3 regions of the Rhodovulum sp. BSW8 genome follow, and region 3 is predicted to be linked to each of the others. Evidence: riboswitches for the same ligand, from Rfam matches in the RefSeq annotation. Region 3 holds a riboswitch; each other region holds the start of a gene.
The links. A riboswitch is a leader RNA that binds a small molecule or an ion and turns the genes downstream of it on or off. The one in region 3 is predicted to bind cobalamin.
Positions count from the first base shown of each region.

Region 1: another riboswitch for cobalamin. It lies ahead of DSD19_RS06935 (BLUF domain-containing protein); the one in region 3 lies ahead of DSD19_RS02195 (iron ABC transporter permease).
Region 2: another riboswitch for cobalamin. It lies ahead of nrdH (glutaredoxin-like protein NrdH); the one in region 3 lies ahead of DSD19_RS02195 (iron ABC transporter permease).

Region 1 is NZ_QNVX01000009.1:33,007-43,212, forward strand. Features, by position in the region: gene DSD19_RS06925 (LysR family transcriptional regulator) at 1-593, opposite strand, end outside; gene metE (5-methyltetrahydropteroyltriglutamate--homocysteine S-methyltransferase) at 694-2,973, shown strand; gene DSD19_RS06935 (BLUF domain-containing protein) at 3,025-4,128, opposite strand; cobalamin riboswitch at 4,238-4,445, opposite strand; gene DSD19_RS06940 (isocitrate lyase) at 4,539-6,158, opposite strand; gene aceB (malate synthase A) at 6,306-7,931, opposite strand; gene DSD19_RS06950 (short-chain fatty acyl-CoA regulator family protein) at 8,085-9,521, shown strand; gene DSD19_RS06955 (AraC family transcriptional regulator) at 10,159-10,206, shown strand, end outside.
Region 2 is NZ_QNVX01000009.1:17,054-27,259, forward strand. Features, by position in the region: gene DSD19_RS06850 (response regulator transcription factor) at 1-283, shown strand, start outside; gene DSD19_RS06855 (hybrid-cluster NAD(P)-dependent oxidoreductase) at 308-1,384, opposite strand; gene DSD19_RS06860 (aromatic ring-hydroxylating dioxygenase subunit alpha) at 1,390-2,619, opposite strand; cobalamin riboswitch at 2,731-2,927, opposite strand; cobalamin riboswitch at 3,200-3,420, shown strand; gene nrdH (glutaredoxin-like protein NrdH) at 3,531-3,752, shown strand; gene nrdI (class Ib ribonucleoside-diphosphate reductase assembly flavoprotein NrdI) at 3,758-4,174, shown strand; gene nrdE (class 1b ribonucleoside-diphosphate reductase subunit alpha) at 4,156-6,294, shown strand; gene nrdF (class 1b ribonucleoside-diphosphate reductase subunit beta) at 6,303-7,277, shown strand; partial or broken gene DSD19_RS06885 (ribonucleoside triphosphate reductase) at 7,298-9,508, shown strand; gene DSD19_RS06895 (anaerobic ribonucleoside-triphosphate reductase activating protein) at 9,501-10,127, shown strand; gene DSD19_RS06900 (short-chain fatty acyl-CoA regulator family protein) at 10,097-10,206, opposite strand, start outside.
Region 3 is NZ_QNVX01000004.1:187,579-197,784, forward strand. Features, by position in the region: gene tkt (transketolase) at 1-509, opposite strand, end outside; gene DSD19_RS02170 (phosphoribulokinase) at 521-1,393, opposite strand; gene DSD19_RS02175 (class 1 fructose-bisphosphatase) at 1,411-2,418, opposite strand; gene DSD19_RS02180 (LysR family transcriptional regulator) at 2,529-3,452, shown strand; gene DSD19_RS02185 (heavy metal translocating P-type ATPase) at 3,610-6,051, shown strand; gene cueR (Cu(I)-responsive transcriptional regulator) at 6,048-6,437, shown strand; cobalamin riboswitch at 6,476-6,678, shown strand; gene DSD19_RS02195 (iron ABC transporter permease) at 6,847-7,839, shown strand; gene DSD19_RS02200 (ABC transporter ATP-binding protein) at 7,836-8,594, shown strand; gene DSD19_RS02205 (MotA/TolQ/ExbB proton channel family protein) at 8,629-9,252, shown strand; gene DSD19_RS02210 (biopolymer transporter ExbD) at 9,252-9,638, shown strand; gene DSD19_RS02215 (biopolymer transporter ExbD) at 9,643-10,029, shown strand; partial or broken gene DSD19_RS02220 (hypothetical protein) at 10,026-10,206, shown strand, end outside.

The sequences.
Region 1 (10,206 bases), on a different contig from region 3:
TCCACCGGATAGGTGATCAGCGTCTCGCCCGTCAGGTCGGCCGGCGCGGCATGGGGCTTGCGGGTCAGCGCGTGGCCTTCGGGTACCGCCAGGACCAGTTCGTAAGGATAGACCGGATGATGCGTCAGCCCGGGATGCTCCAGCGGGTCGGGCGTGACCAGAAGGTCGATCTCGTGGCCCAGAAGCGCGCCGACCCCGCCAAAGCGGAAGGCCGTGGTCAGATCCAGATCGACCTGCGGCCAGTCGTTGAGGAAGGGCTCGATCACCCGCATCAGCCAATGCTCGCAGGGGTGGCATTCCATCCCCAGACGCAGCGAGCCGCGCTGTCCTGTCGCGAAATCCGCCAGCACCCGGTCCGCATGGTCGAATTGCGGCAGCACCCGTTCTGCAAAGGCCAGGAGCCATTCGCCCGTTTGGGTCAGGCGCAGCCCGCGCCCGTCCCGTTCCCAGATGGCCACGCCATGGCGGTCCGCGAAACGCCGCATCGTGTGGCTGGCTGCGGACTGGCTGAGGTTCAGGGCCTCGGCTGCGGCGGCAAGACTGCCATGCCGGGCGACCGCGCGTAGCAGAAGCAGGGGCTGAAGATCGACCAATACATGACTCCAACAGAATATTCGGTGACAAATGACCATTTTTCGTCAAGCGATTCCAGCTTTATCAGGGTCGAACCTCGGATGGAGCAAGGAGAGACACATGATCCGGTCGGCAAATCTGGGCTTCCCGCGCATCGGCGCGCGGCGCGAGCTGAAACGGGCGGTCGAAGCCTATTGGAAGGGGGCTACCGACGCTGCGGCTCTGGAAGGGACCGGCCGCGAGCTGCGCGCCCGGCACTGGCAGGCGCAGCAGGCGGCGGGGATCGACGCGATCCCGTCGAACGACTTTTCCTTTTATGACCAGATGCTCGACATGACGGCGCTGCTGGGTGCCGTGCCCGGGCGCTTTGGCCATCGGGGCGATACCGTGGGGCTGGATACGCTTTTCGCGATGGCCCGGGGCCGCGACGACGCGCCCGCGATGGAAATGACCAAGTGGTTCGACACGAACTACCACTTCATCGTACCCGAGCTGACCGACGGGATGCGCTTCGCGCTGTCCTCGTCCAAGCCCGTCGACGAGTTCATCGAGGCGAAGAAGCTGGGGATCGTCACCCGGCCGGTCCTGATCGGCCCCGTCACATGGCTGAGCCTTGCCAAGACGAAGGGGGCGGAATTCGACCCGCTCGACCTGCTGCACGGGGTCCTGCCGGTCTATGAACAGATCCTCGACGGGCTGGCGGCCGCGGGTGCGGAATGGGTGCAGATCGACGAGCCGGTGCTGGTGACGGACCTGACCGCGCGCCAGCAGGGGGCCTTTGCCACCGCCTATGACGCGCTTGCCAAGGCGGGGCCGAAGATCATGCTGGCCAGCTATTTCGGGGCGCTCGGCGACAATGCGGCGCTTGCGCTGCGCCTGCCGGTCGCGGGCGTGCATCTGGACCTGGCCCGCGCGCCCGGGCAGCTGGCCGATGTCCTGCCGCTGGCGGCGGGCAAGGTCCTGTCGCTGGGCCTGATCGACGGGCGCAACGTGTGGCGCGCGGATCTGTCGGCCAAGCTGGCGCTGGCGAAGCCTGCTTTGGCGGCTTTGGGGCCGGACCGGATCGAGGTTGCCCCCTCCTGCTCGCTGCTGCATGTGCCGGTCGACCTGGGACAGGAGGACGAGATCGACGATGAGCTGGCAAGCTGGCTGGCCTTCGCGGTGCAGAAGCTGGGCGAGGTCCGGACCCTGGCCCGCGCTTTGGGCGAGGGGCGTTCGGCCGTGGCCCGGCAGATGGCGGCTTCGGACAAGGCGTTGGCCGCGCGCCGGGCCTCGGCGCGGATCCATGACGTGGCGGTCTCGGCGCGGCTGGATACGGTGACACCGGCAGATCTCGAACGCCGGGGGACCTATGCCGAACGCCGCGCGGTGCAGGACGAAAAGCTGCGGTTGCCGGCCTTCCCGACGACCACGATCGGGTCCTTCCCGCAGACGGCAGAGGTCCGCAAGGCCCGGGCCGCGCACCGCAAGGGCGAGCTCGACGATGCGGCCTACGAGGCGTTCCTCAAGGACGAGACCCGCGCCTGCATCGCCGAACAGGAACGGCTGGGGCTCGACATGCTGGTGCATGGCGAATTCGAGCGAAATGACATGGTCGAGTATTTCGGCGAACTGCTGGCGGGCTTTGCCTTCACCCGGCATGGCTGGGTGCAGAGCTATGGCAGCCGCTGCGTGAAGCCGCCGTTGATCTATGGCGACGTGTCGCGGCCCGCGCCGATGACGGTGGACTGGTCCGCCTTTGCCCAGTCGCTGACGAAACGGCCGATGAAGGGCATGTTGACGGGGCCGGTGACGATCCTGCAATGGTCCTTCGTGCGCGACGACCAGCCGCGCGAGAGGACCTGCCGCCAGATTGCCCTGGCGATCCGCGACGAGGTCTGCGACCTTGAGGCGGCGGGGCTGCCCGCGATCCAGATCGACGAACCGGCCCTGCGCGAGGGGCTGCCGCTGCGCCGTGCGGACTGGGCCGGTTACCTGGCCTGGGCCATCGACGCCTTCCGGCTGACCGCCTCGGGGGTGCGCAACGACACCCAGATCCACACCCATATGTGCTATTCCGAGTTCAACGACATCATCGAGCATATCGCCCGGATGGATGCCGACGTGATCTCGATCGAGGCGTCGCGGTCCGACATGGAGCTTCTGCAGGTCTTCGGCGATTTCGACTACCCGAACGAGATCGGTCCGGGGATCTGGGACATTCACAGCCCTCGCATCCCGTCCGAGGCGGAGATGACCGCGCTGCTGGCGAAGGCCACGAAGGCGATCCCGGCCGAGCGCCTTTGGGTGAACCCGGATTGCGGTCTGAAGACCCGCGCCTGGCCCGAGGTCAGGGCCTCTCTTGCCAATCTTGTCGCCGCCGCGAAAGGGGTGCGGCAGGGGGCGCTTGCCGCCGAATGACCAAAGACCGGCGGCGCGGTCCCAAGCGGGCCGCGCCGTCCCGCATTCGGGTCAGCGCGCCAGCGCGGCCACCGGGTCCGCGGCCAGTGCCGACAACGCCGGCCAGTCTATGGGCTTTCCCGCGACCGGATGCCCGCCCTGAGAGTGAAAGGCCAGCCGGTCCGGCCATTCCGACAGCGGGCCGGCCGACCGGCCGCCAATCAGGATCGTCCGCCCCGGATAGTCCGCGCGCAGCCAGTCCGCCATCGCGGCGGCCCGTTTCGCGTCCCGGCTGTCGATCCCGACCCGTCCGCCATAAATGATGATGGGGCAATTGCCGGTTCCCCTCAGGCTGGATCTGAGACTCGTCACGCGCGCCCAGGCGATCAAGCGCACCGAATACCCCGCCGACCGAAGAAGATCGGTCTTCATGAGGGCGCCGGTCAGTTCCGAACACCGGTCGGGCGCCAGAACGACGGCCGAGGCGCGCGCCTCGCGTGGGTCGGCCGGTCGGCCCGCGAGCAGCATGAGCCGGTTCAGCCGGACGGTCGCCAGCGTGACTTCGAACCCGGAATAGCGACTGTCCATCCAGCCCTGCCCCAGAGTCCGGCAGACCTCGTCCACCAGGCCTGCGCGGGCGCGGGGACAGCCCAGAAACCGCTCCGGGATGGGCGGAAGGCTCTCTTCGGGCGACCGTGCCAGATGCGCCGCCAGACCCTGCGCCGTGCAGATCCCCTCGGGGTCCCGGTCGGCCCAGTGCCGGACCGCGGCGCCGTCGAAGACCCGTGCGGCCGCCCCCCTGTCCGGCGATACGGCCAGCGGCACCACGCTGCCGGCCCTTTCCCCGGCATCCAGGAATTGCATGGACCAGTCGGGAAAACGCCGCGCGTCGATCCAGCCGGCACTGAGAACACTCACGCCCTGATGGCGCGGGTCGCGCTGGATCGCCCCCATCACGGCACAGACCGCCGCTGCCGGACCTTCGAGCCATTGCAGGACCTGTCCCTGCCCGAAAAGCAGGACCCCCGTGATCCGGCTTTGCCGGTTTCGCGCCGCCGCCTGCTCGGCGATGGCCTGAAGGTCCGGCAGCCGCAGATCGTCCCGGGTCCGGCTTGCATAGGCAATTCGGAACAGCCGGCCTTCGGCGTCAGTCCGTTGAAGCTCGTCTTTCCGCACCCACGTCTTCTCCGCTCGGGGCGGGAGGGGCCGCGGCCGGGTGCGGAAACCCAGGCGGCGCGCGGCGCATCCCGGTCCCTTGCCCGTGTCCTCCGGGGCACCCCGCCCGTGTCAACACCAAGCAGATGGCAGGTCTCCTGGCTCGTGGGTCTCTGCGCTTCCGGGCCTTCCCAGGCGTCTCGCCCAGTGGCATGTCCGGAGCCGCTCGCCACATACAGTTGCGGGGGCAGCCGCGGCCTTGGGGTCGCCCCCGCTACCGCATTCCCTTTTCAGCCGCGCCTGTGAAAGACGCGGACACCATCTGGCGCCATGGTAGTTGCAAGGGCTGCCCCGTGTCGACGGAAACCTGTCTCTGCGACAACACGTTCGGCCGGACCCCAGGGGCCCGGCCGCCGGGTTTCAACGCGGGTCTATTCGGCCGCGAACTGGTTCATGGTATTGGCCGAGCCGCCCGCCTTCAGGGCACGCTCGCCGCCGACCATTTCCTTGAACGTGTCGCCAAGGTCGGACCCCACCTCGTGCTGGTGCTTGACCGCCGAGATGCCGCGCCGGATCTCTTCGCGCTGCACGGTCGCCACATAGGCCAGCATCTTGTCCTCGCCGAAATAGCCGCGGGAAAGTTCGTCCATGGACTTCGCGGTCAGGTGGAAGGTCGGCAGGGTGATGAGGTTGTGGAACACCCCCGCCCGGGTCGAGATGTCGGTCTGGAAGGCCTTCAGCCGGGCATCGGCCTCGCGTCCCAGATCGGTCTCGTCATAGTCGGGCTTCATCAGCTCGTTGCCATTTGGATAGCTGTCTTCGGAGATCGTGCCCTCGGCCAGCCATTGCGCGCGGACCTGCTTGCGCAGGTTCAGGGTCCAGTTGAAGGAGGGCGAGTTGTTGTAGGTCAGCTTGGCATTCGGCACGGCCTGACGGATCTCGTTCACCATCGAGGCGATCTCGTCCACGTTGGGGGTGTCGGTCTCGATCCACAACAGATCGGCGCCGCCCTGGGTCAGCGAGGCGATGCAATCCTCGACCACCCGCGCCCGGCCGGTGCCCTCCTGGAAGGGGAAAAGCCCGTTCGGCAGCCGCGCGGGGCGCACGAATTCGCCATCGCGGAAAAGCGCCAGCTCGCCCTCGCGGATCGGGTTCTCCTCGGTGATCGGCTCGGTCTTCAGCCACTTGATATAGTCGGCGGCCAGATCGCCCGGCTGCTGGCTGACCGGCACCTTCTGGGTGAGGCCCGCGCCAAGGCTGTCGGTCCGGGCCACGATCACGCCATCGTCGACGCCAAGCTCCTCGAAGGCCAGACGGCAGGCGCGCAGCTTCTCGATGAAATCCTCGCGCGGGACCGTGACCTTGCCATCCTGGTGGCCGCATTGCTTGGCGTCGGAGACCTGGTTCTCGATCTGCAGGCAGCAGGCGCCCGCCTTGATCAGTTCCTTGGCCAGCAGATAGGTCGCGTGTTCGTTGCCGAAGCCCGCATCGATGTCGGCGATGATGGGCACGACATGGGATTCGAAAGTGTCGATGGCTTCGATCGCGGCCGTTTCGGCGGCAGCATCGCCCGCGGCACGCGCGGCCTTGAGATCCTTGAACAGATCGTTCAACGCCACCTCGTCGGCCTGGCGCAGCGAGGTATAGATCTCCTGGATCAGGTCCGCGACGGCGGTCTTTTCATGCATCGACTGGTCGGGCAGGTGGCCCCAACGGTTCCTCAGCCCCGCGACCATCCAGCCCGACAGATAGACATAGACGCCCTTGGCCGACCCGCGCAGCCGCTTGACCGACTTGATCATCTGCTGGGCATGGAAGCCCGACCAGCAACCCAGAGACTGGGTCGATTTCGAGGGGTCGGCGTCATAGGCCGCCATGTCCGCGCGCATCACGGTCGCCATCTCGCGAGCGATGTCGAGATGGGTGTCGAAGCTGTTTTGCAGCTTCAGTTGCACGATGTCATCGACCGAGACCCCACTCGACGAACGACCGGAGGGGTAGCGGGACAGGACCTCTGCACGGAGCTCCGAATAGGTCTTTCTCTTGGTCATGATTCTTCCTTTCGACGTGATCGGTGTTCGGATTTCGGGGAGCGCGTTGCAGCGGGGCCGCAGCGACAGGGGCAGGGGCAGGGGCGGGGGAGGGGCAGTCCTCGGGCAAGGGCCCGCCAAACGGGGAGAGGATACGGATCGGGTCCATCAGTCGAGCGCATTCAGAACGGCATAAGCCGGGGTGGTGATGAAGTCGGGCAGGGTGTCGGCGGTCGCGGCGTCCTGGAAAAGCCGCGCCGCCGAGGCATAGTGGCCGCGGTGAAACCCGGTCGGGCCCAGCCGGTCGAGGATCGCGGCAATTTCTTGCTGCACCAAAGCGCCCAACCAGTCGGCATCCAGCTTGCGGTCCCCGCCTGCGGTCAACGCCACGCGCGCGCCATGCCGGATCCATTGCCAGATCTGGGCGCGGCTGATCTCGGCGGTCGCGGCATCTTCCATCAGGTTCATGATCGGCACCGCGCCCCGGCCCGACAGCCATTGCGCCAGGTATTCGATGGCGACCGAGACATTGGCGCGCACGCCCGCTTCGGTGATCTGGCCCTTGTGCGGAACCAGCAGCATCTCGGGCGCGATACGGTGTTCCTGACGCGGCTTGCGGATCTGGTTCGGCCCCGGCATCTCGGCGTCGAAGACCTGCATCGCCACCTGCACCAGATCGGGATGCGCGACCCAGGTGCCGTCATGGCCCAGCCGGACCTCGCGCTGCTTGTCCGCCCGCACCTTGGCAAAGGCCGCCTCGTTGGCAGCGGCGTCGCCCTTGACCGGGATTTGTGCGGCCATGCCGCCCATGGCATGAATGCCGCGGCGATGGCAGACCTTGACGAGGCGGGCCGCATAGGTGGCGAGGAAGGCCTCGTCCATCGTGACCGCGGCGCGGTCCGGCAGCACATAGTCGGCATGCGCGCGCAGCGTCTTGATATAGCTGAAGATATAGTCCCAGCGCCCGCAGTTCAGACCGGCGATATGGTCGCGCAGCTCCCAGATGATCTCGTCCATCTCGAAGGCGGCGGGCAGGGTTTCGATCAGCACGGTTGCCTTGATCGTGCCTTTCGGCAGGCCCACACGCACCTGCGCAAACTCGAAGACCGAATTCCAGAAGGCCGCCTCGCGGTGGCTTTCCAGCTTTGGCAGATAATAGAAGGGCCCCCGCCCGGTGGCCGCCAGCGCGCGCCCGCAATGAAACAGCGTCAGCCCGAAGTCGAACAGCGCCGCCGAAACCGGATGCCCGGCAAGCAGCACATTGGCCTCGTCCATATGCAGCCCGCGCGGCCGAACGATCAGCAGCGCCGGGTCTTCGCCCACCCGGTAGGACTTTCCGGTCCGGGGATCGTCATGGGCCAGAGAGCCGTCGCGATAATCCAGCATGTTGGCATGACCCGCGACGATATTGGGAAAGCTCGGAGCCGTCGCATCCTCGAAATCGGCCATGAAGACCCTGGCGCCGGAATTCAGCGCGTTGATCATCATCTTGCGGTCGACCGGGCCGGTAATCTCGACCCGGCGATCGGCCAGTCCCTTGGGCACCGGCGCGGCCTGCCAGACTCCCTGCCGGATCTCCTTGGTGTCTTCGAGGTAATCGGGCAACCGACCGTTGTCATAGCGATCCTGACGGCGCTGACGCGCGATCATCAGCGCATGCAGGTTCAACCCGAAGCGGCGCTGCAACTCGGCCACGAAGGCCAGGGCATCCGGCGTCAGAACGCGATCCGCGCCCGGCGCATCGCGCAGCACCAGAGGCATGGACTCGGATGGGACGTGGTGGTCGAGGGACATCGGATTCGCCTTTCTCTGAAGCATGCGGCCGTCTGAGATCTGTTATGTCACTCTAGTAATGTCATGTTCCTTGTGCATGCTGACTCTTGTGAAAACAGGTCACTGTGTCAGTAGTGTCAGTGATCTGCGGCTTGTCTTGTAAGGTTTGTCACTATGGAAAAGCGCGGCGCGAAGCTGATCATCGGCCCGAGGCTCAAGGCCCTTCGGACGTCTCTGGGCCTGAGCCAGGCACAGATGGCCGCTGAACTGGGGGTCTCGCCCAGCTACATCACCCTGATCGAATCCAATCAGCGCCCCGCTTCTGCGCGGCTCCTGATGCGTCTGGCCGAGGTCTACGATCTGAATGTTTCCGAACTGGCTCCCAGCGTCGACGCTCAGCTTGCGGCGGATTTCGCCGCGGCCCTGAAGGATCCCGCGCTCGAGGCCGAGGGCATCGGCAGATCCGAAATCGACGCCGTTCTGCAAGCGGCTCCGAAGGTGGCCGCCGCCCTTGTCCGCCTGCAGGGCAAACATGCCGAAGCAGTGATGAGATCCCAGGCAGAGATGAACCCGCTGACCGACCGGAACAAGGTCGAGGTGCTTGGCCAGATCTCGCGTCCGGTCGAAATCGTGCGCGACTGGTTCTATGCCACGCGCAACTATATCGACCGGGTCGACCGGGCAGCCGAAGCCGCCGCAGAGGACATGGACCTGCGCCGGACAGAGCCGCAGGTCGCGCTGACAGAGCGGTTGGCCGATCACGGCATCCGCATCCGAATCTTGCCCGCGGCCACCATGGGGGGAAGCCTGCGCCGCTACGATCCCCATCGCCGCGAATTGCTGCTGTCAGAACTGCTGGGGCAACCGAGCCGGCGCTTTCAGATCGGTGTGCTTCTGGCCCGCGTGGAACAGCAGGACCTGATCGACGCCGCGATCGACCGGGCCGGGTTCGACGGCGAAGACGCGCGGCGGCTGGCGCGGGTCAGCCTGGCCAACTATTTCGCGGCCGCCCTCATGATGCCCTATCGCCGTTTCCTCGCCGCCTGCGAGTCCGAGCGCTACGACGTGGAACTGCTCAGCCACCGCTTCGGCACGAGCTATGAGCAGACGGCCCACCGGATGTCGACCCTGCAACGCCCCGACGCGCGCGGCATTCCCTTCTTCTTCGTGCGGGTCGACCGGGCCGGCAACGTTTCGAAACGCTTCAGCGCCGGGCGCTTTCCGTTCTCCCGCTTCGGCGGCACCTGTTCGCTCTGGAACATCCATGGCGCGTTCGAAGCTCCTGGCCGGGTCCAGACCCAGGTCATCCGGATGCCGGAAGGGACAAGCTATTTCTCGATCGCGCGCACCGTCACACGCGCCGGCGGCACCCATGCCGCACCCGCTCCGCGGTTGGCCATAGGGCTGGGCTGCGACATCGCCTATGCGCCGCGCCTTGTCTATGCGGACGATATCGACCTGGACCGGATGCGGCCCGTCGATATCGGTCTGAACTGCTTCTTGTGCGAGCGGGACAACTGTTCCTCGCGCGCACAGGCCCCGATCAACCGAAGGCTGGCCATAAACGAGCTTGAGCGCAGCGTGGCCATCTTTCGGTTCGAGGGAGAGTAAAGCCCGCATCGGTTCCGGCATCATTCCGCGCCAGGCCGGGTTACGCGCTTGGCGCTTCCGACGACCCCGGGCTCCGGTGCCGGGGCTTATGAGACGCGCGGCGCTTATCTGGCGAAACGGATGGGCCGGTTGGCGGCACGGTCGCGGATTGGCGGTTTCCTCGATGATGGGAAGGCCGGGTTCACGACTTTGAACCGCTCCGGGTTTGGCAGAGGCTGATTGACGTTGGTTACGCGGCCAGCCGTTCAGGTTTCCCGAACCACCTCTCAACAACGCCCCCCTGTGACAACATGCTGCCAGACGGGGTTTGAATTCCTGACCGTTTTAGTAATCTTATATGCGGCAGGGGCGATCCGCCCCCCCGCATCCCCTTGATCATTCTCAGGTCCGTCCGTTGAACATCCCGCTTCCGCCCATGTCTCCCTATAAGGACGTCGCCATAGATGACGGTCCCGCTGCGCCGATTTCTCTTGAGGACATGCTCAGCGACGGGACCCCCTACACGTTCTCAGGAACAGGCGGCGGGCCGCCGGTCCAAAGACCGTGCCACCTGGCGCAGGGGCGGTATCTCTGCCGGACCGTCCGTCCCGGGGTGCAGTATATCGATTGCGATCTGGCGCTTTCGGCCTCGTTCGACATGACGACACTGTCGCCGCGCTGTCTGCGGGTCTCGGCCTTGCTGGAA
Region 2 (10,206 bases), on a different contig from region 3:
CGAGGAGGTTGCGGCCGGTCGTCACCATGTGGGCGCGCATTTCGCCCGCAAGATTGCACTGATGGAAGTGACGGGCGGCGGCGCACGGGTTCATTTGACGGGGCGCGAGGAAGAAATCCTTGGTCTGATCGCAGAGGGTCTTTCTTATCGTGAAATCGCATCGCGGGCCTGCATCAGCTACAAGACGGTTTCGAATGTCAGCCTGATCCTGAAGTCGAAGCTCGGCGCGTCGAGCCTTGGCGACCTCGTCGTGAAGGCGATCCGCTATTTCGAGGGGGCCTGACCCGGATCTGCGCGGCTTTCGCCATCATACATCGACCGCGACCTTTCCGATCGGGTGGGAACAGCAGGCAAGCACGTAGCCGGCGGCGATGTCGTCCTCGGAGATGCCGCCGTTATGCACCATATGCACCTCGCCCGAGAGCTTTCTGATCTTGCATGTGCCGCAGACGCCGAAGGTGCAGCCCGAAGGAATGTTCAGCCCGGCGCCCCGCGCGGCGGCCAGGATGGTGTCGGTTTCGGACGCGCGCGCGGTGACGCCGGACCGGGCGAAGGTCAGTTCGACTTCTGCATCCTCGCTGGGGACCACGTCGTCGAGGTCCGGCACCTCGTCGGCGGTCGCGGCCGGCGCCTGGAAGCTTTCCTGATGATAGCGGTCCATGTCGTATCCAAGGCCCTGAAGCGCGTCGCGCACCGTCTGCATGAACGGCTCGGGGCCGCAGCAGAACACCTCGCGGTCCAGGTAGTCCGGCGCCATCAGGCCCAGCATCAGCTGGTTGAACACGCCCCGATACCCGGTCCATGGCCGGAACGGATCGGGCCGTTCCACGACCCATTTCAGGTCGATGCCGGGAACCCGCGACGCCATGTGCTCCAGCCGTTCGCGAAAGATGATCCCGGACGGGCTGCGGGCGCAGTTCACGAAGACGATGTCGGGCACCGTGCCCAGATCGAACATGAAGGTGGTCATCGACATGGCCGGCGTGATGCCCGAGCCCGCCGAGATGAAGAGGTACTTCGCCGCCGGATGGTTCAGGTGGCTGAACACGCCCGCCGGGCCGAACGCCTTCAGGCGCATGCCCGGCCGCAGCTCATCGAGCATCCATCGGGTGCCGAGGCTTGCCGCCTGCGCCTTGACCGTGACCGAGACCGACCGCGGCCGCGAGGGCGAGGACGAGATCGTGTAGGTGCGGTGCACGGTCCCGCCCGGAACCGGGATCTCGAGCGTCAGGAACTGCCCCGGCAGATAGTCGAAAAGCGCGCCGGAGGGCGCCTGGAAGGTGAAGGTGGCCGTGTTCGGCACCTCGGGGATGACCGAGACGCATTCCAGCATCTCGTCATCGGACCAGATCGAGCGGGCCTGCGGGCCGGAGAGATCGGTCATCCCGCTCACTCCGCCGCGATCCGGGACGGCGCCCCGGTCCTTTCGGCGAGGGTCCGGCAATACCAGTCGACGAACTGGATCACGCCCGATTCCTGCACCGCCGAATAGGGCCCCGGCACATAGGCCGGCGAGTCGATGCCCAGCTGGTTGTCCTCGACCACCCGCCGGTCCTCGTCGTTGGTGGCGATCCAGACTTCGGTCAGGCGCGTGAGGTCATAGTCGCGCCCCTCGACCGCGTCCCTGTGTACCAGCCACTTGGTCGTGACTTCGGTTTCCCGTGCCGAGACCGGTGTCACGCGGAAGACGATGGAATGGTCCGACAGGAAATGGTTCCAGGTCGTCGGATAGTGGAACAGAAGCAAGGTCCCGGCATCCCGGAACGGCAACCGTCCAAGCGGGCGGGTCACGGCCACCTTGCCGTCCATCGTGTAGCTTTCGGCACCGGGCAGCAGCGGCATCCGCGCGACCCTGAACTGCCCGCTTCCTGCCAGGCGAAGCCGTGCCGGAATGCCCGCGTCCTCGCAGCGCGCGACATGCGCCCTGACGGGTTCGGGCAGGGCATCGCCGTCGGTGCCGGTGATGCGGGGGTCCTCGGGATAGGTGCGGCACAGGGAGGGGTGGTTGCCGCTGCAATGATAGCACTCGCGGTTGTTCTCCCAGACGAGCTTCCAGTTGCCATTCTCGATGATGGTGGATTCGTGGGCGACCTTCGCCGTCGTCAGGTCATGCACCTCGAGGTAGGGACGGACCTGATCGGCGAAGGCGTCGAAATCGGGCGCCTCCTCGGCCAGGCAGATATAGACAAGCCCCGCCAGTTCACGGCAGTGAACCGGTTTCAGGCCGTGCGCCGAGGCGTCGAATTCGGCGCCCATGTCCCGCGCCCAAAGCAGCCGCCCGTCCAGTTCGTAGGTCCATTGGTGATAGGGGCAGACAAGCTTCGGGACGTTGCCCCGGGCCGCCTTGCAGATGATCGAGCCGCGATGGCGGCAGGAATTGTGGAACGCGCGGATCGCGCCATCGGCGCCGCGCACGAGGATCACGCGATAGGCGCCGACCTTGTGGGTGACGTAGGAGCCGGGCTTTTCCAGCTCGCAGCTCGGAATGGCGAACAGCCACTCGCGATACCAGATCGTCTGGAGATCGGCCTCGAAAACGCCTTGATCGGTATAAAACGGACGGTCCAGCGCCTGTCCCGGTTTCTGTGCGGCCAACAAATGCGAGAGGTCGTGCTTCATGGTCTGCCCCTTGCCGCATGTTTCGCGGCGGTTTCCGAAGCGAGCGGAGCGCAAACCGTCCGGGCCCCGGCATACCGCCACAGCCCGTCAAGCGCCTGCGCCGCCGCCCGCGGCTTGCGTCTCGCGCAAGGCTGGTTTCCGGGCTTCGGAGTGGCCTTTCAGCCGGGCGCGGCGCCTTCCCGGGGAGGCTTTCCCAGTGGCCTTCGCCGTGCCTGCCCATCCGTTACCGTTGCGGGGGCAGCGCCGGTTCTGCACCGGCTTCCCAATTCTCCGCCGTCACCGGCGGCACCTTGCGGAACGATTCTAATCGCAGAGGGCGGCAGCCGATGGCCGGAAAACGACTTCGGCCATCGCATTCGCGAACAAGGCCGATCCCCGGGCCGGGACGCGCGCCATTGGGTCGAAGCGGAAGCTTCAGGATCGCTGCGCGAGACCGGACGGAGGTTTTTCAGGCGATTGGGAGACCTTCCACCAAAGAAACGGGTCCACGTGCCGGCGCCAGCCCTTTCGGCCCTGCACCCAACAGGTCGTAAATCTGAGGATCTGGAACACCAGATATTGACATCCGAAGGGGATCGAGAGATGGTGATCCAGTCATGGTTTCCCGGGGCGACCCGGGGACGAAAGAGGGAAGCCGGTGCAGGCCCGTATGGGTCAAATCCGGCGCTGCCCCCGCAACTGTGAGCGGCGAGCGAAGCTGACGACGCCACTGGGCCAATCCATCAGGGGATCGGGGTCCGGGAAGGCCAGCCAAGTGTCGACCCGCAAGCCAGGAGACCTGCCATGACGGACGGCGACAACCACAGGCGGAGGGCCTCGGGGTGCGTGTGCGATTCGCGGCGGGCCGCCCCGTCGCCATGGCTCTCGTGTCCCAAGGTCCGACAGGAAACGGCAGACATATGGGGCGAGACATGACTATCACCGTCTATTCCAGACCGGCCTGCGTGCAATGCACGGCCACGACACGCGCGCTTGAGGCGCGCGGGCTGAGCTATGAAGTGATCGACCTGACCGAAGATGACGCGGCGCTGAGCCATGTGACCGGGCTGGGTTACCGGCAGGTGCCGGTGGTGATTGCGGGCGAGGATCACTGGGCGGGGTTCCGTCCGGACCTGATCGGTCGGCTGGCCTGACGGCGATGGGCGGGCTCGTCTACTATTCCTCCGGGTCTGGCAATACCGCGCGCTTCGTGCAGGCTCTGGGTCTGCCGGCGGCGCGCATTCCGATCGACCCCGAGGATCCAATGCCCAGCCCGGCCGACGCCTTCGTGCTGATCTGCCCGACCTATGCCGACGGCGCGGGCCGTGGCGCTGTGCCCAGGCAGGTGATCCGCTTTCTCAACGATCCCGTCCCCCGCAGCGCTCTGCGGGGCGTCATCGCCAGTGGAAACCGCAATTTCGGCACGCTCTTCGCCGCCGCAGGCGAGGTCATCGCCCGCAAATGCGCCGTTCCGGTGCTTTACCGGTTCGAACTGGCCGGAACCGAAGCCGACATCGCCCGCGTCCGTGCTGGGCTTGCAGAGTTCTGGAGACCGAAATGCTCGATCACGGCCTGAAAGACGCGTCGGCGCTTGATTACCATGCGCTGAACGCGATGCTGAACCTCTTCGACGAAGACGGACGCATCCGCTTCGACGCCGAACGCATGGCCGCGCGGCAGTATTTTCTGCAGCATGTCAACCAGAACACCGTGTTCTTTCACAGCCTTGACGAAAAGCTCGGATATCTGGTCGATGAAGGCTATTACGAGGCCGAGGTTCTCGACCAGTATTCCCGGAATTTCCAGCGGCGGATCTGGGATGCGGCCTATGCGAGGAAATTCCGCTTTTCCACGTTCCTCGGGGCCTTCAAATACTATACCTCCTACACCCTGAAGACCCGCGACGGGCAGCGCTATCTGGAACGCTATGAAGACCGCGTGGTGATGGTGGCTCTCGCGCTGGCGCGGGGCGACGAAGCCCTGGCCATGCGGCTGATGGACGAGATGATCTCGGGCCGCTTCCAGCCCGCCACCCCCACCTTTCTGAACGCCGGAAAGAAAAGCCGGGGCGAGTTGATCTCGTGTTTCCTGCTGAGGGTCGAGGACAACATGGAGTCCATCGGCCGGGCCATCAATTCCTCGCTGCAGCTCAGCAAGCGCGGCGGCGGCGTTGCGCTGATGCTGACCAACATCCGCGAGCATGGCGCCCCTATCAAGGGGATCGAAAACCAGTCCTCGGGTGTGATCCCGGTGATGAAACTGCTGGAAGACTCGTTTTCCTATGCCAATCAGCTGGGGGCGCGGCAGGGGGCGGGCGCTGTCTATCTGAACGCGCACCATCCCGACATCCTGCGCTTTCTTGATACCAAACGCGAGAATGCCGACGAAAAGATCCGCATCAAGACCCTGTCGCTTGGCGTCGTGATCCCGGACGTTACCTTCGATCTCGCCAAGCGGGACGAGGACATGTACCTGTTTTCGCCCCATGACGTGGAGCGGGTTTACGGCATGCCCTTCTCGGAAGTGTCGGTGACCGAGAAATACGACGAGATGGTCGACGACAAGCGGATCCGCAAAAGCAAGATCAACGCGCGCGACTTCTTCCAGACGCTGGCCGAGATCCAGTTCGAGAGCGGATACCCCTACATCATGTTCGAGGACACGGTGAACCGTGCGAACCCGGTGGCGGGGCGGATCGCCATGTCGAACCTCTGTTCCGAGATCCTTCAGGTGAACGAGGCCTCCGAATTCGACGATGACCTGAGCTACCGGCATCTCGGGACCGACATCTCCTGCAACCTCGGCAGCCTGAACATCGCGGCCGCCATGGACGGGCCGGATCTCGGGGAAACGGTGGAAACCGCGATCCGGGCGCTGACGGCGGTTTCGGAGATGTCGGCCATCGACAGCGTGCCCTCGATCCGGCGGGGGAATGACGAGGCCCATGCGGTGGGGCTGGGCCAGATGAACCTTCACGGTTTCCTGGCCCGTGAGCGGATCCATTACGGCAGCCCCGAGGGCATCGATTTCACCCGCAGCTATTTCGCGGCCATTGCCTATCATGCCCTGCGCGCGTCGAATGCCCTCGCGCGCGAAAAGGGGAAAAGCTTCGCGGGCTTCGACCTCTCGAAATACGCGGACGGGACCTTCTTCGAAAAATACGTGACCCGGGACTGGTTGCCCGAGACGGAAACCGTGCGCGATCTTTTCGTCCGGTTCGGGGTCGATCTGCCGAGCCGCAGCCAGTGGGCGGCGCTGCGCGACGCCGTCATCCGGGACGGGCTTTACAACCGCAACCTGCAGGCCGTGCCGCCCACCGGGTCGATCAGCTACATCAACAACTCGACCTCCTCGATCCACCCGATCGCCTCCAGGATCGAGATCCGCAAGGAGGGCAAGATCGGCCGCGTCTACTATCCCGCGCCGTTCATGACGAACGATAATCTGGAGTTCTACCGGGACGCCTACGAGATCGGCCCCGAAGCGATCATCGACACCTATGCCGCCGCGACCGAGCATGTCGATCAGGGCCTGTCGATGACGCTGTTCTTTCCGGCCGAGTCAACGACCCGCGACATCAACCGCGCCCAGATCCGCGCCTGGAAGACGGGCATCAAGACCATCTATTACATCCGTTTGCGCCAGACGGTTCTTGAGGGAACCGAGGTGCAGGGCTGCGTGTCCTGCACGCTGTGAGGTCCGAAATGAAAGACATGACCGATATCCGTGCCGTCCCCCGCGCGATCAACTGGAACCGGCTGCAGGACAACAAGGACCTGGAGGTCTGGAACCGGCTGACGGTAAATTTCTGGTTGCCCGAAAAGGTGCCGCTGTCGAACGACGTTCAAAGCTGGGCGACGCTTCGCCCCGAAGAGCAGCAACTGACCATCCGTGTGTTCACCGGCCTGACGCTGCTCGACACGATCCAGAACGCCGTCGGCGCGCCCGCGATGTTGCCCGATGCGCAGACCCCGCACGAAGAGGCGGTGCTGACCAACATCGCCTTCATGGAGGCGGTGCATGCGCGAAGCTATTCCTCGGTTTTCTCGACGCTCTGCCAGACGCGCGAGGTCGACGAAGCGTTCCGCTGGTCCGAGGAAAACCCGCATCTGCAGGCGAAGGCCCGGCTGATCCTCGACGAATACGCTGCGTGCGGCGATCCCTTGCGCCGCAAGGTCGCCTCGGTGTTCCTGGAAAGCTTCCTGTTCTATTCGGGGTTCTACCTGCCAATGTACTGGTCGAGCCGCGCCAAGCTGACCAATACCGCCGATCTGATCCGCCTGATCATCCGCGACGAGGCGATCCACGGCTACTATATCGGCTACAAGTTTCAGCGCGGTGCCGACCGGCTTCCAGAGGCAGAACGCGCCGCTCTGAAGGACTTTGCCTTCGCGCTGATCTTCGATCTCTACGAAATCGAGGCGCGCTATACCGAAGAGCTTTATGACGGCCTCGGCCTGACCGAAGACGTCAAGGCCTTCCTTCACTACAACGCCAATAAGGCGCTGCAGAATCTCGGCTACGAGGCGCTGTTTCCGCCCGCCGCCTGCGAGGTGAACCCCGCAATTCTTGCCGCGCTGAGTCCCGACAGCGAGAACCACGATTTCTTCTCGGGCTCGGGCTCCTCATACGTCATCGGCAAGGCGGTGGCGACCGAGGACGAGGACTGGGATTTTTGACCATGCAGACAGGTGATGCGATGACGGCCGTTCTCCCCCAATCCGTCGTGACCCGCGACGGGCAGGTGGTTCCCTTCGACAGTGGCCGCATCGCGCGGGCCGTCGCCCGCGCGGGCGAGGCCACCGGCGAGTTCGGCGCCGAAGAGGCCGCGCGCCTGACCGATCGGGTGGTGCGGGTCCTGAGCTTTCGCCATGCGGGCGGCGCGCCCGGCGTCGAAGAGATCCAGGATGCGGTCGAACAGGCGCTGATCGGCGCCAACCGGATGGTGACGGTGCGCGCCTATGCGGTCTATCGCGACCAGCATGCGCGGCTGCGCGAGGACCGGCGGGTGCTGGTCGATGTGGAAAGCTCGATCAACGAATATCTCGACAGGTCGGACTGGCGGGTGAACGCCAACGCGAACCAGGGCTATTCGCTGGGCGGCATGATCCTGAACACCTCGGGCAAGGTGACGGCCAATTACTGGCTGAGCCATATCTACCCGCCGGAAGTCGGCCGGGCCCATCGCGAGGGCGATGTCCATATCCACGATCTCGACATGTTCGCGGGCTATTGCGCGGGCTGGTCGCTGCGGACGCTCTTGCGCGAGGGGCTGAACGGCGTGCCCGGCACCATCGAATCCGGCCCGCCGATGCATCTGACCAGCGCCTTGGGCCAGATCGTCAATTTCCTCGGCACGCTGCAGAACGAATGGGCCGGTGCGCAGGCCTTCAGTTCCTTCGATACCTATCTCGCGCCCTATGTGCGGCTCGACGGGCTGGACTATGCCGCCGTGCGGCAGGCGATGCAGGAATTCATCTACAACCTCAACGTCCCCTCGCGCTGGGGCACCCAGACGCCCTTCACCAACCTCACCTTCGACTGGACCTGTCCCGCCGATCTGGCGGACCAGGTGCCGATCGTCGGCGGGCGCGAGGTCGATTTCGCCTATGGCGAGCTGCAGGCCGAGATGGACCTCATCAACCGCGCCTATATGGAGGTGATGACCGAGGGCGATGCCCATGGCCGGGTCTTCACCTTCCCGATCCCGACCTACAACATCACGCCCGATTTCCCCTGGGACAGCGAGAACGCAGGCTATCTCTTCGAGATGACGGCGAAATACGGGCTGCCCTATTTCCAGAACTTCGTGAATTCGGAACTGGAACCTCACATGGTCCGGTCCATGTGCTGCCGGTTGCAGCTGGACCTGACCGAACTGCTGAAACGCGGCAACGGGCTTTTCGGGTCGGCCGAGCAGACCGGGTCGCTTGGCGTCGTCACCATCAACTGCGCCCGGCTGGGCTATCTGCACAAGGGCGACGAGGCGGGGCTGCTGGCCGCGCTCGACCGGCTGGCGGGGATCGCGAAGACCAGCCTGGAGCTGAAGCGCAAGGTGATCGAGCGCCATATCGAGGCCGGGCTTTTCCCTTACACCAAGCGCTATCTCGGAACGCTGAGAAACCATTTCTCGACGCTGGGCGTGAATGGCGTGAACGAGATGATCCGGAACTTCAGCGGCGATACCCAGGACATCACGACCCCATGGGGCAAGGCCTTCGCGCTGCGCTTCATGGACCATCTGCGCGCCCGGATGGTCGAGTTTCAGGAAGACACCGGGCATATGTACAACCTTGAGGCCACGCCTGCCGAGGGCACGACCTACCGCTTTGCCCGCGAGGACCGGAAACGCTTCTCCGGCATCCTGCAGGCGGGCACGGACGATCAGCCCTATTACACCAACTCGACCCAGCTTCCCGTGGGCTGGACCTCCGACCCGTTCGAGGCGCTCGAACATCAGGAGCCGCTGCAGGCGCGCTATACCGGCGGCACGGTCCTGCATCTTTACATGGGCGAGCGGATCTCTTCGGCCGAGGCCTGCAAGAAGCTCGTCCGCCGGGCGCTGTCGTCGTTCCGCCTGCCCTATATCACCGTGACGCCCACCTTCTCGATCTGCCCCAAACACGGGTATCTCGCGGGCGAGCACGAATTCTGCCCCAAATGCGACGCCGAGCTGATCGCGGCGAAGCGCGCGAAAGCCAGCTGAAGGAGTTATCCGATGACCCTGATCGACAAGACCATGACCGCCCGCGATGCCGAGATCGTCCTGACGGACGAGGAGCGCATGCGCTGCGAGGTCTGGACCCGGGTGATGGGCTATCACCGTCCGATGGCGTCCTTCAACACCGGCAAGAAGGGCGAGGCCGCCGAGCGGGTCTATTTCGACGAGACGAAGGCGCGGCTTGGCTGAGATCGCCGTCGCGGGGCTCGTTCGGCACTCGACGGTCGACTGGCCGGGCGAACTGGTGGCGACGGTCTTCTGTCAGGGCTGCCCCTGGGCCTGCCGTTACTGCCACAATCCGGCGCTGTTGGCGGCGGGACCGGGCAGCATCGCCTGGGCCGAGGTCATGGCCTTCCTGCACCGCCGCCGCGGGTTGCTCGACGGTGTCGTGATATCGGGCGGCGAGCCGACATTGCAGAGCGATCTGGCGGCGGCCCTCTCGGAGATCCGGGCACTGGGGTTCCGCACCGGTCTGCATACCGGCGGGCCCTATCCGGCCCGGCTGGCGAAGGCGGCGCCCCTGCTCGACTGGGTGGGGTTCGACGTCAAGGCGCCTTTCGGGGCCTATGACCGGATCACCGGCGTTCCGGGCAGCGGCGCGAAGGCGCGCGACAGCCTGATCCTGCTGCGCGACAGCGGGGTCGCACTCGATCCGCGCACCACGGTTCATCCCGCGCTTCTGAGCGCTGCGGATCTGGCGCGGATCGATGCCGAGCTTGACGCTTTGGGCCTGCCGCCCTCGCGCCGCCAGCCGTTTCGCGCGGAGGGCTGCGCCGATCAGGCGCTCGGCGCCTGGGCCGGGGCATAGGGCGAGAACTGCGCGCGGCCGGGATTGGCGGCCAGAGGGCGGCCGAGCATCGGGAAGGCGCGTTGCGAACATTCTTCGC
Region 3 (10,206 bases):
TGGCTGATGCCCTCCATCAGGCAGCCGTCGCCCGCGATGACATAGGTGTAGTGATCGACCAGATCGTCGCCGAAACGGGCATTGTGCATCCGTTCGGCCAGCGCCATGCCGACCGCGGTGGTGATGCCCTGTCCCAGCGGGCCGGTCGTGGTCTCGATCCCGTCGGCATGGCCGTATTCCGGGTGACCGGCCGTGCGGGCGCCCCATTGCCGGAAGCTGCGGATCTGGTCCATGTCCATGTCGGCATAGCCCAGCATGTGGTTGATCGAATAGACCAGCATGGACCCGTGCCCCGCCGACAGCACGAAGCGGTCGCGGTCGGGCCATTTCGGGCAGGACGGGTCGATCTGCATGAACCGGTTGAACAGCACCGCGGCCACATCGGCCATGCCCATCGGCATGCCCGGATGGCCCGAATTGGCGGCTTGGACCGCATCCATGGTCAGGACCCGGATGGCGGTGGCCATCAGCGCTTCGGCGCTGGTGTCGATCTTGGTGGGCGCGTTCATGTGAACCCTCCTCAGGCGCGTTTCGATTCGGAGACGAGGCGATTGATCATCGGCGTCAGGATAAGCTGCATCGCGAGGTCGAGCTTGCCGCCCGGGATCACGATCGAGTTGGCGCGGCTCATCCAGGACCCGTGGATCATCGAGACCAGGTAGGAAAAGTCGATCCCGCGCGGGTTGCGGAACCGGATCACGACGAGGCTTTCGTCGGGGGTCGGGATCCAGCGGGCGACGAAGGGGTTCGAGGTATCGACCACGGGCACGCGCTGGAAGTTGATGTCGGTTTCGGTGAATTGCGGGCAGATGCAATGCACATAGGCATACATCCGGCGCAGGATCACATCGGTGATCGCCTCCGTCGTATAGCCGCGCTTTTCCTTGTCGCGGTGGATCTTCTGGATCCATTCGAGGTTGATGACCGGCACCACCCCGATCTTGAGGTCGGCATGGCGGGCGATGTTCACATCGTCATTGACGACCGAGCCGTGCAGACCTTCATAGAACAGCAGGTCCGACCCGTCCTCGAACGGCGCCCACTCGGTGAACTCGCCGGGGGGCACGCCGTATTTCTCGGCCTCGTCGGCATCGTGCACATAGTGGCGGGTGCGACCGGTGCCGGTCTCGCCATACTGGCTGAAGACCTTTTCCAGCTCCTTCAGCTCGTTCGCTTCGAAGCTGAAATGGCTGAAGCCGACATTGCCGCCGGCATACTGGCGGTCGAGTTCGGACTTCATGTCCTTGCGGTTGAACCGGTGGAAGGCGTCGCCCTCGATCGAGACCGCGTTCACGCCCTCGCGGCGGAAGATCTGGTCGAAGGTGTGCTTGACCGTCGAGGTGCCAGCCCCGGAGGAGCCGGTGACAGAAATGATCGGATGCTTCTTGCTCATGACAATCCTCCAGGAACTCAGACGCGGAACAGGCCGCGATTGCCGAACAGGGCGTTGACCTCTTCGTCCGGCAGGTCGTGATAGGCGGCGATGCGGCTGACCTTGTCGGTCGAACCGAAGACGAAGGGCGTGCGCGCATGCAGGCTTTCGGCGGTCTTGCCGAGGATCGGATCCTGCGCGTCGGTGGCAAGGCCTCCGGCCTGCTGGATCACGAAGGCGATGGGCGCGCATTCATAGACCATCCGCAGACGGCCGCGCTCGTAGCCCTTGCGGGCATCGCCGGGGTACAGGAAGACGCCGCCCCGGGTCAGGATGCGGTGGGTCTCGGCCACCAGCGAGGCGACCCAGCGCATGTTGAAGTTCGAGGCGCGCGGGCCTTCCTCACCGGCGAGGCAGTCGTCGATATAGGCCCGGATCGGCCGCGACCAGTGCCGGTAGTTCGACGCGTTGATGGCGAATTCGCGCGAGGTGTCGGGCACCATCACCGCCTCGGCCACCAGCACGAACTGCTTGCTGTCGGGATCGAGCAGGTATTCTTGGGTGCCCTTGCCGAAGGTGCAGACCAGCATCGTCTGCGGCCCGTAGATGATGTAGCCCGCGCCGATCTGTTCGCTGGCCGGGCGCAGCACGCTGGCATCGCCGGTCGCGGCCGCCTCGAAGATCGAGAAGATCGTGCCGATCGAGACGTTGACGTCGATGTTCGAGGATCCGTCGAGCGGGTCGATGGCGACGGCATAGGCGCCGGCCGGGTCAAGCTCGGCCACGACGTCCTGCTCTTCCGAGGCATAGAAGCGGACATTGGCGGACTTGAGACGTTCGCAGAAGGCGTCGTCGGCCATCAGGTCCAGCGCCTTCTGGGTATCGCCGCCCAGGTTCTCGCCGACCGCGGCCCCCAGCGCGCCGCCCAGCGGTCCGCGCTGGATCACCCGCGACAGGTCGATGCCGACCTCGCAGAGCGCGTTCAGGATCGGCTGAAGCGCGGCGGGGATATGCTGCAAATCCCGGATCGGATTCTCTCGTTGCATAAATTTCTCCCGAATCTGGCGACGCGTTGTCGATACCGGTTGCTAAAGGATGACGGCATGGGGGAGAATTTAAAAACACGGAACCTGCGTTAGATTTTTTTGAAAACCTCATGTCGACACTCCGGCCCGAAGCGGTAACCTTCAAGCAACTCAGGGCTTTGCGCGCCGTGGCCGAGCACGGAACGCTGACGGCGGCGGCCGAGTCGATCCACCTGACGACCCCGGCCGTCCATACCCAGCTGCGCCAGCTCGAAGAGAATTTCGGCGCCCGCCTGGTCGATCGCGGTCCCCAGGGCGTGGCGCGACTCACGCGCCAGGGCGAGGCGGTTCTGGTGGGCGCGCGCGCGATCGAGACCGCGCTCGAGGCCTGCGTCGATCATGTGCGCGCGCTCAACGAGGGGATGGAGGGGATGGTGACGCTGGGCGTGGTCGCCACCGCCAAGTATTTCGCGCCGCGCCTGGTGGCCGAGCTGCACCGCGCCTTTGCCGAAATCGACGTGATCCTGCGTGTGGGCTCGCGCGAGATGGTGGTGACGGCGCTGCAGGCGGCAAGCGTCGATATCGCGATCATGGGGCGGCCGCCCCGGGTGCCCGAGGTGCATGCGACAGTGCTGGGGCCGCATCCCCATGTGCTGATCGCGCCGCCCGATCATCCGCTGGCCGGGCAGGAGCGGATCGCGGCCGAACGGGTGCTGGCCGAGACCTTCCTCGCGCGCGAGATCGAGTCGGGAACCCGCGTGCTGATGGAGCGGTTCATCGAGCGGCTGGGCAAGGGGCGTCCGCAACGGGTCGTCGAGCTGGAAAGCAACGAGACCATCAAGCAGGCGGTGATGGCGGGGCTCGGGATCGCGCTGATCTCGCGTCACACGGTGGTCGAGGAACTGGCCGCCGGGCGGCTGGTCGAGCTGGATGCCCCCGCGCTGCCGCTGGTGCGGCAGTGGTTCCTGGTCCATCGCAGCGATACCGCCCTCAGTGCGGCCGGCCGGCGCATCCACGGCTACATAGTGGGCCGCCAGGGCGCGTTCCTGCCGTGATAGGCCGGTTTCCGGCCCCGAATTTTCGCAGAAAATTCGCGCGAACCTCCAGGCAGTCGGTTTCCCTGACAAAACGCGGCAGTGCCCTTGACCTTCCAGCGACTGGAGGTCCTATCTGAGGGGCATCCAATCCGACGGACGCTGCACGGAGGCTGTCATGACCGCGATCACCACCACCAGGCTGAAGCTCGAAGGGCTGCATTGCGCGGGCTGTGTGCGGCGGGTCGAGCGCGCCCTGACCGACCTGCCTGAGGTCGGTGCGGCCCGGGTGAATCTCGCCACCGGCACCGCCGAGGTCGAGCATTCCGGACCGCCTGCGCCGCTCATCGGCGCGGTCGAGGGGGCGGGCTTCGGCGTCGCCCGGACCGAAATCGCGCTCAACGTCGAGGGCGCGACCTGCGCCTCCTGCACCGGCCGGATCGAGCGTACTCTGCTGGCCCAGCCCGGGGTTCTGTCGGCTGCGATGAACCTCGCGACCGGTCAGGCCCGCGTGACCGCCGCCGAGGGCCTGGCCGATGCCCGTGCGCTGGCCCGCGCGGTCACAGAGGCTGGCTATCCGGCGACCCCGCTGACCGCCGAGGCGCGGCCCGAACCCGGCGCGGCCCAGGCTGCCGAGGCCCGCGCGCTGGCCCGCCGGGCCTGGATCGCGGGCCTGCTGGCGCTGCCCGTGGTGCTTCTGGAAATGGGCGGTCACGTGATCCCTGGTGCCCGCGAGGCGCTGGCCGGGATTGTCTCGGAAACCGGGCTGCGCGTCGTCTCGTTCCTGCTGACCACCGCGATCCTCGCCGGTCCGGGCCGGTCCTTCTTTCTCAAGGGCGTGCCGCTCCTGCTGAAGGGCGCGCCCGACATGAACGCGCTGGTCGCGCTCGGCACCGGCGCCGCCTGGGGGTACTCGACCCTCGCGACCTTCGCGCCCGGCCTGCTGCCCGCCGGCACGGCCCATGTCTATTTCGAGGCCGCCGCGGTCATCGTCACCCTGATCCTGATCGGCCGCACCCTCGAGGCCCGCGCCCGGGGCCGCACCGGCGAGGCGATCCGGCATCTGATGGGCCTGCAACCCCGCAGCGCCCGGGTCGTCACTGAAACGGGTCTCGAGGACCGGCCCGTCGAGCTGCTTGCCCCCGGCGATCTGATCGAGGTCCGCCCCGGCGAGCGCATCCCCACCGATGGCGAGATCGTCGCGGGGCAGGGGCCGGTCGACGAATCGATGCTGACCGGCGAGCCGATGCCCGCCGACAAGGCGCCCGGTGACGCGGTCACCGGCGGCACCGTCAATGGCGCCTCCGCGCTGCGGTTTCGCGCCACCCGGGTCGGCCGCGATACCGCGCTGGCCCAGATCGTGGCGATGGTCGAGACGGCGCAGGGCGCCAAGCTGCCGGTGCAGGCGCTGGCCGACCGGATCACCGGCATCTTCGTGCCCGCCGTCCTGGCCGCCGCCGCGCTGACCGTGGCTGTCTGGCTGATCGTCGGGCCCGACCCGGCGCTGGGGCTTGCACTGGTCGCGGGCGTCTCGGTTCTGATCGTGGCCTGTCCCTGCGCCATGGGGCTGGCCACGCCGACCTCGGTGATGGTCGGTACCGGCCGCGCCGCCGAGATGGGGGTGCTGTTCCGCAAGGGCGATGCGCTGCAAAGCCTGTCGGGCGTTGCGACGGTTGCCTTCGACAAGACCGGCACGCTGACCGAGGGCCGCCCCGAACTGACCGGGGCGCGGCTGGCCGAGGGCTTTGATCGCGGCGAGGTTCTGGCCGCGGCCGCCGCGCTCGAGGCCCGGTCGGAACATCCGCTGGCCCGCGCCATCCTCGCCGCCGCCCCCGATCATCCCGAGGCCGAAGGCGTCGAGGCGCTGCCCGGCTTCGGCGTCCGGGGGCGGATCGGGGGCCGCGCGGTGCTGGTGGGCGCCGAACGGCTGATGGCGCGCGAGGGCATCGCGCTTGGACCCCTCGCGGCCGAGGCCGCGGCGCTGGCCGCGACCGGCGCAACCCCGGTCTTCGTGGCCCTCGGCGGGCGCGCGGCGGGGGTGCTGGCGCTGGCCGACCCGATCAAGCCCTCGGCGCGCGCGGCCATCGCGGGACTGCACCGCATGGGTGTCCGGACGGCGCTGATCACCGGCGATACCGAGCCGACCGCGCGCGCCGTCGCGGCCGAGCTTGGCATCGGCCATGTCGTGGCGGGCGTCCTGCCCGGCGGCAAGGTCGAGGCGCTGGAGGGGCTGCGCGCCGACGGCCCTGTCGCCTTCGTCGGCGACGGGCTGAATGATGCGCCCGCGCTGGCGGCGGCCGATGTGGGGCTCGCCATCGGCACCGGCACCGATGTCGCCATCGAGGCGGGCGATGTGGTGCTGATGTCGGGCGACCCGCAGGGCGTCGTCAACGCGCTCCATGTCAGCCGCCGGACGCTGGCCAATATCCGTCAGAACCTGTTCTGGGCCTTCGCCTATAACGTGGCCCTCATTCCGGTCGCGGCAGGCGTGCTCTATCCGCTGAACGGCCTTCTTCTGTCGCCGATGCTGGCGGCGGGGGCCATGGCCTGTTCAAGCCTCTTCGTGCTGTCGAACGCCCTGCGGCTGCGCGGACTCGGACCCCTGGAGGCCCGGTCATGAATATCGGCGACATCTCGAAGGCGACCGGGCTGCCGGCCAAGACCATCCGCTATTACGAGGAGATCGGCCTGATCCGCCCCGCTCGGGGCGCCAATGGCTACCGGCATTTCTCGGAAACCGATTTGCACAACCTGACCTTTCTGGGCCGGGCGCGGTCGCTTGGGTTTTCCATCGAGGAATGCCGGGCGCTTCTGGCGCTTTACACCGACAAGGACCGCGCCAGCGCCGATGTGAAACAGATCGCCCGCGTCCATCTGGCGCAGATCGACGCCAAGATCGCCGAATTGCAGGCGATGCGCGCCACCCTGGCCGAGCTGGTTTCGGCCTGCGCGGGCGATCAGCGCCCCGACTGCCCGATCCTGAAGGGGCTGGCCGGAGAGGGCTGAGCCGCCCGCAAAGGGCTTTGACAATGCCCGCCGATCGGCTAGGCAGGAGCGACTTCGGTTCCGGTCCGCAAGGCCGGAGAAAAGGGAACGCGGTGCGCCCCCGCAAGGGCAATTCCGCGGCTGCCCCCGCAACTGTAGGCGGAGAGCGCGGCTGACAGATGCCACTGGGCCCGGCGCCCGGGAAGGCCAGCCAAGCGACGACCCGCAAGCCAGGAGACCTGCCGGAGCGACGATCACCCTTTCCGGGCGCGGGGCGCGCCCCGGAGCGGCCAGCCCGCAGCGGTGAGAAAGATCACCGTCCGGGGGGCTGGCGCGATGCCACCGTGCCCCGGACCGCCCGCAAGGGCAGGGAAGGCAGGGCGATGGACGATCCGGATACAAGACCGGCCGACCGAGACGGAGCGCGCGCATGAGGGGGCAGGGGCTCTTCTGGGCGCTTGCGCTGCTGGTCGCGGCCCTTTTCGCGCTGTCGCTGCTGATCGGCCCCGCGGGACTGTCGGTCAGGGACAGCCTCTCGGCGCTGCTGGCCGGGCGCGGCGAGGCGGCGGTTCTGGTCATGCGCGAGATCCGGCTGCCGCGCGCGATCCTGGCCGTGCTGGTGGGCGCGAGCCTCGGGCTCTCGGGCGCGGCGCTTCAGGGCTACATGCGCAACCCGCTGGCCGAGCCCGCTCTGATCGGCGTCTCGTCGAGCGCCGCGCTGGGCGCGGTGCTGGCGCTGCAGACGGGGCTTGCCTCGGCGCATGTGCTGGCGCTTCCCGCTTCGGCGCTGACAGGCGCGCTGATCGCCGTCTCGCTGCTGCTGCTGCTGGCCGGGCCGCGCGGGGGCGCCTTCACGCTGATCCTCGCGGGCATCGCCCTTTCGGCGCTGGCGGGCGCGCTGACGCAGCTGGTGCTGAACCTCTCGCCCAATCCTTACGCCACGGCCGATATCGTGTTCTGGCTGATGGGCTCGCTCGCCGACCGGTCCTTCACCCATGTCTGGCTGGCGCTGCCGCTGACGCTTCTGGGCTGGCTGATGCTGGCGGGGCTCGGCCGCGGGCTCGATGCGCTGACGCTGGGCGAGGATGCGGCGGCGGCGCTGGGCATCCGGCTTGGACGGCTGCGCCTTGCGCTGGTCCTGGGCGTCGCGGCCTCGGTGGGCGCGGGCGTGGCGGTCGCGGGCGCCATCGGCTTTGTCGGTCTGATCGTGCCGCATCTTCTGCGCCCGCTGGTGGGCGCGCGGCCCGGGCGGCTGCTGGCGGCCTCGGCGCTTGGCGGGGCGGCGCTTTTGCTGGCGGCCGATATCGGCGTGCGGCTGGTGCTGCCCGACCGCGACCTCAAGCTGGGCGTCGTCACGGCACTGATCGGCGCGCCGCTGTTCATCCGGCTGATCTACCGGACCCGGGTGGAGGCGGGCGCATGACCGGGATTGAGCTTTCGCATCTGACCGTCCGGCGCGGGCGCTGTCCGGTGGTCGACGATGTCACCGCGACGCTGTCCCCCGGCGACTGCGTTGGCCTTGTCGGTCCCAATGGCGCAGGCAAGACCACCCTGATGCGCGCAACCCTCGGCCTCGTGCCGCACAAGGGCACATCGAGCCTTGCGTGCCTTCCCGCGTCCGAGCGTGCCCGCGCCGCCGCCTGGTTGCCGCAAACCCGCGAGATCGCCTGGCCGGTCAGCGTCGAGACCCTGGTCGGGCTTGGCCGCACGCCGCATCTGGGACCGGGCCAGCGTCCCGGACCCGCCGACCGCGCCGCCGTCGGTGCCGCGATGGCCCGCCTCGACCTGACCGGGTTCGCCACGCGGCGCGCGACCGAGCTGTCGGGCGGCGAACAGGCGCGGGTGCTGATCGCCCGGGCGCTGGCGCAGGAGGCGCCGGTGCTGATGGCTGACGAACCCATTGCCGGGCTCGACCCGGCGCATCAGTTCACCACCATGGCGCTGTTTGCAGGGCTCGCCGCCGAAGGCCGCCTCGTGATGATCTCGCTCCACGATCTGGGGCTGGCGGTCCGGTTCTGCACCCGGCTTCTGCTGATGCATCGCGGCCGTCTGGTGGCCGACGGCCCGCCCCGCGCGGTGCTCAGCGAGGCCAATCTGGCCGAGGTCTTCGGGCTGCGCGCCTATCTTGCCGACACCCCCGACGGCCCGGTCTTCCAGCCGCTCGAGGTGGTGCGATGACCCCCGATACCTGCCCGGCCGAGGAGCCCGCCGCATGATCGACCCGATCCTGTCCTTCCTTCACACCGGCGGCGCGGCGATGTGGGCCATCGCGGCCCTGTCGGTCGCGACGCTCAGCCTGATCCTCTGGAAGCTCTGGGGCCTCGCGCGGATGGGGGCCTTCGCGGGCGCCCGGGCCGAACGCGCCGTGCGGCTCTGGCAGGAGGGTGCGCGCGAGGCGGCGGCCGAGGCGGTCTCGGGTCGGGTCGGTCTGCGCGCCCGGCTGGTGGGCGCGGCCATCGGGGCGCTGGCGCGGGGCCTGCCCGAGGCGAAGGCCCGCGAAGAGACCACCCGCGTCGCCCGGCGGCTCTTGGTCGAGGCGCGTTCGGGGCTGCGCGCGCTGGAACTGATCGCGGTGATCGCGCCGCTGCTGGGGCTTCTGGGCACCGTTCTGGGCATGATCGACGCCTTTCAGGCGCTGCAATCGGCGGGCTCGGCGGCCGACCCGGCCGATCTGGCGGGCGGCATCTGGGAGGCGCTTCTGACCACGGCCGCCGGCATGGCGGTGGCGATCCCGGCGGCGGTTTCGCTCAGCTGGTTCGAATCCGTGGCCGACAGCGCCCGCGCCGACATGGAAGACCTCGCGACCCGGCTTTTTCTGGCCACGGAGGCGGGGTGATGTTCAGTTTCGACACGCCCCGGCCGACGCGGCGCCCGAGCCTCACGCCGATGATCGACGTGGTTTTCCTGCTGCTCGTCTTCTTCATGATCGCCGCCCGCTTCGGCCCCGAGGCGGGGATCGGGATCGTCGCGGCCAGGGGCGGCGGGGCGGGCGACTGGCAGGGGCCGCCAAGACTGATCGAGGTGCGCCCCGACGGGCTGTCCCTGAACGGGCAGGCGATGATGGCGCCCGATGCCATCGCGGCCGAACTGGCGCGGATCACGCCCGCGCCCGGCGATCCGGTCCTGCTGCGCGCCCGGGACGGGGCCGACCTGCAGGCGCTGGTCGATGCGATGGACGCGCTCGGCCGGGCCGGGGTCGCGGGGCTCATGCTGGTGGAGTGAGGCGATGCTCGAGTTCGGCGAAGACGACCGGCAGCGGAGGCAGGGCGAAAGCATCGTGCCGATGATCAATGTCGTCTTCCTTTTGCTGATCTTCTTCCTGATGAGCGCGCGGCTGGTGCCGCCCGCGCCCTTCGAGACTGCGCCGCCGCGGGCGGACGGGGCCGAGCCCGCCACGGGGGACATGCTGCACCTGTCGGCCGCGGGCGATCTGGCCTTCGGCGATCTGCGGGGCGAGGCGGTTTTTGCGGCGCTCGCCGCGCGGCCCGACGGCGCCGGGCCGCTGGTGATCCGGGCCGATGCCGGAGTCGAGGCGGCCGCATTGGCGCGGCTTGCCGCGCGGCTGACCGCCGAGGGGCGCGGCCCGCTGCGGCTGGTGACGGTGCCGCGATGACACGGGCGGGCGAGCTTCTGGCCTTCATGCCGCTGGCGCTGGCGCTCCATGTCGGGGCCTTTGCGCTGGCGCGGCCGCCGATGGGGGGCGTTGCCGGGGCGGCAGGCGGGCCGGGGGGCGATGCGCTGGTGACGCTGGCGGCGGCGCCTGCGTCCTATGCCAGGCTTGCCGAGGACT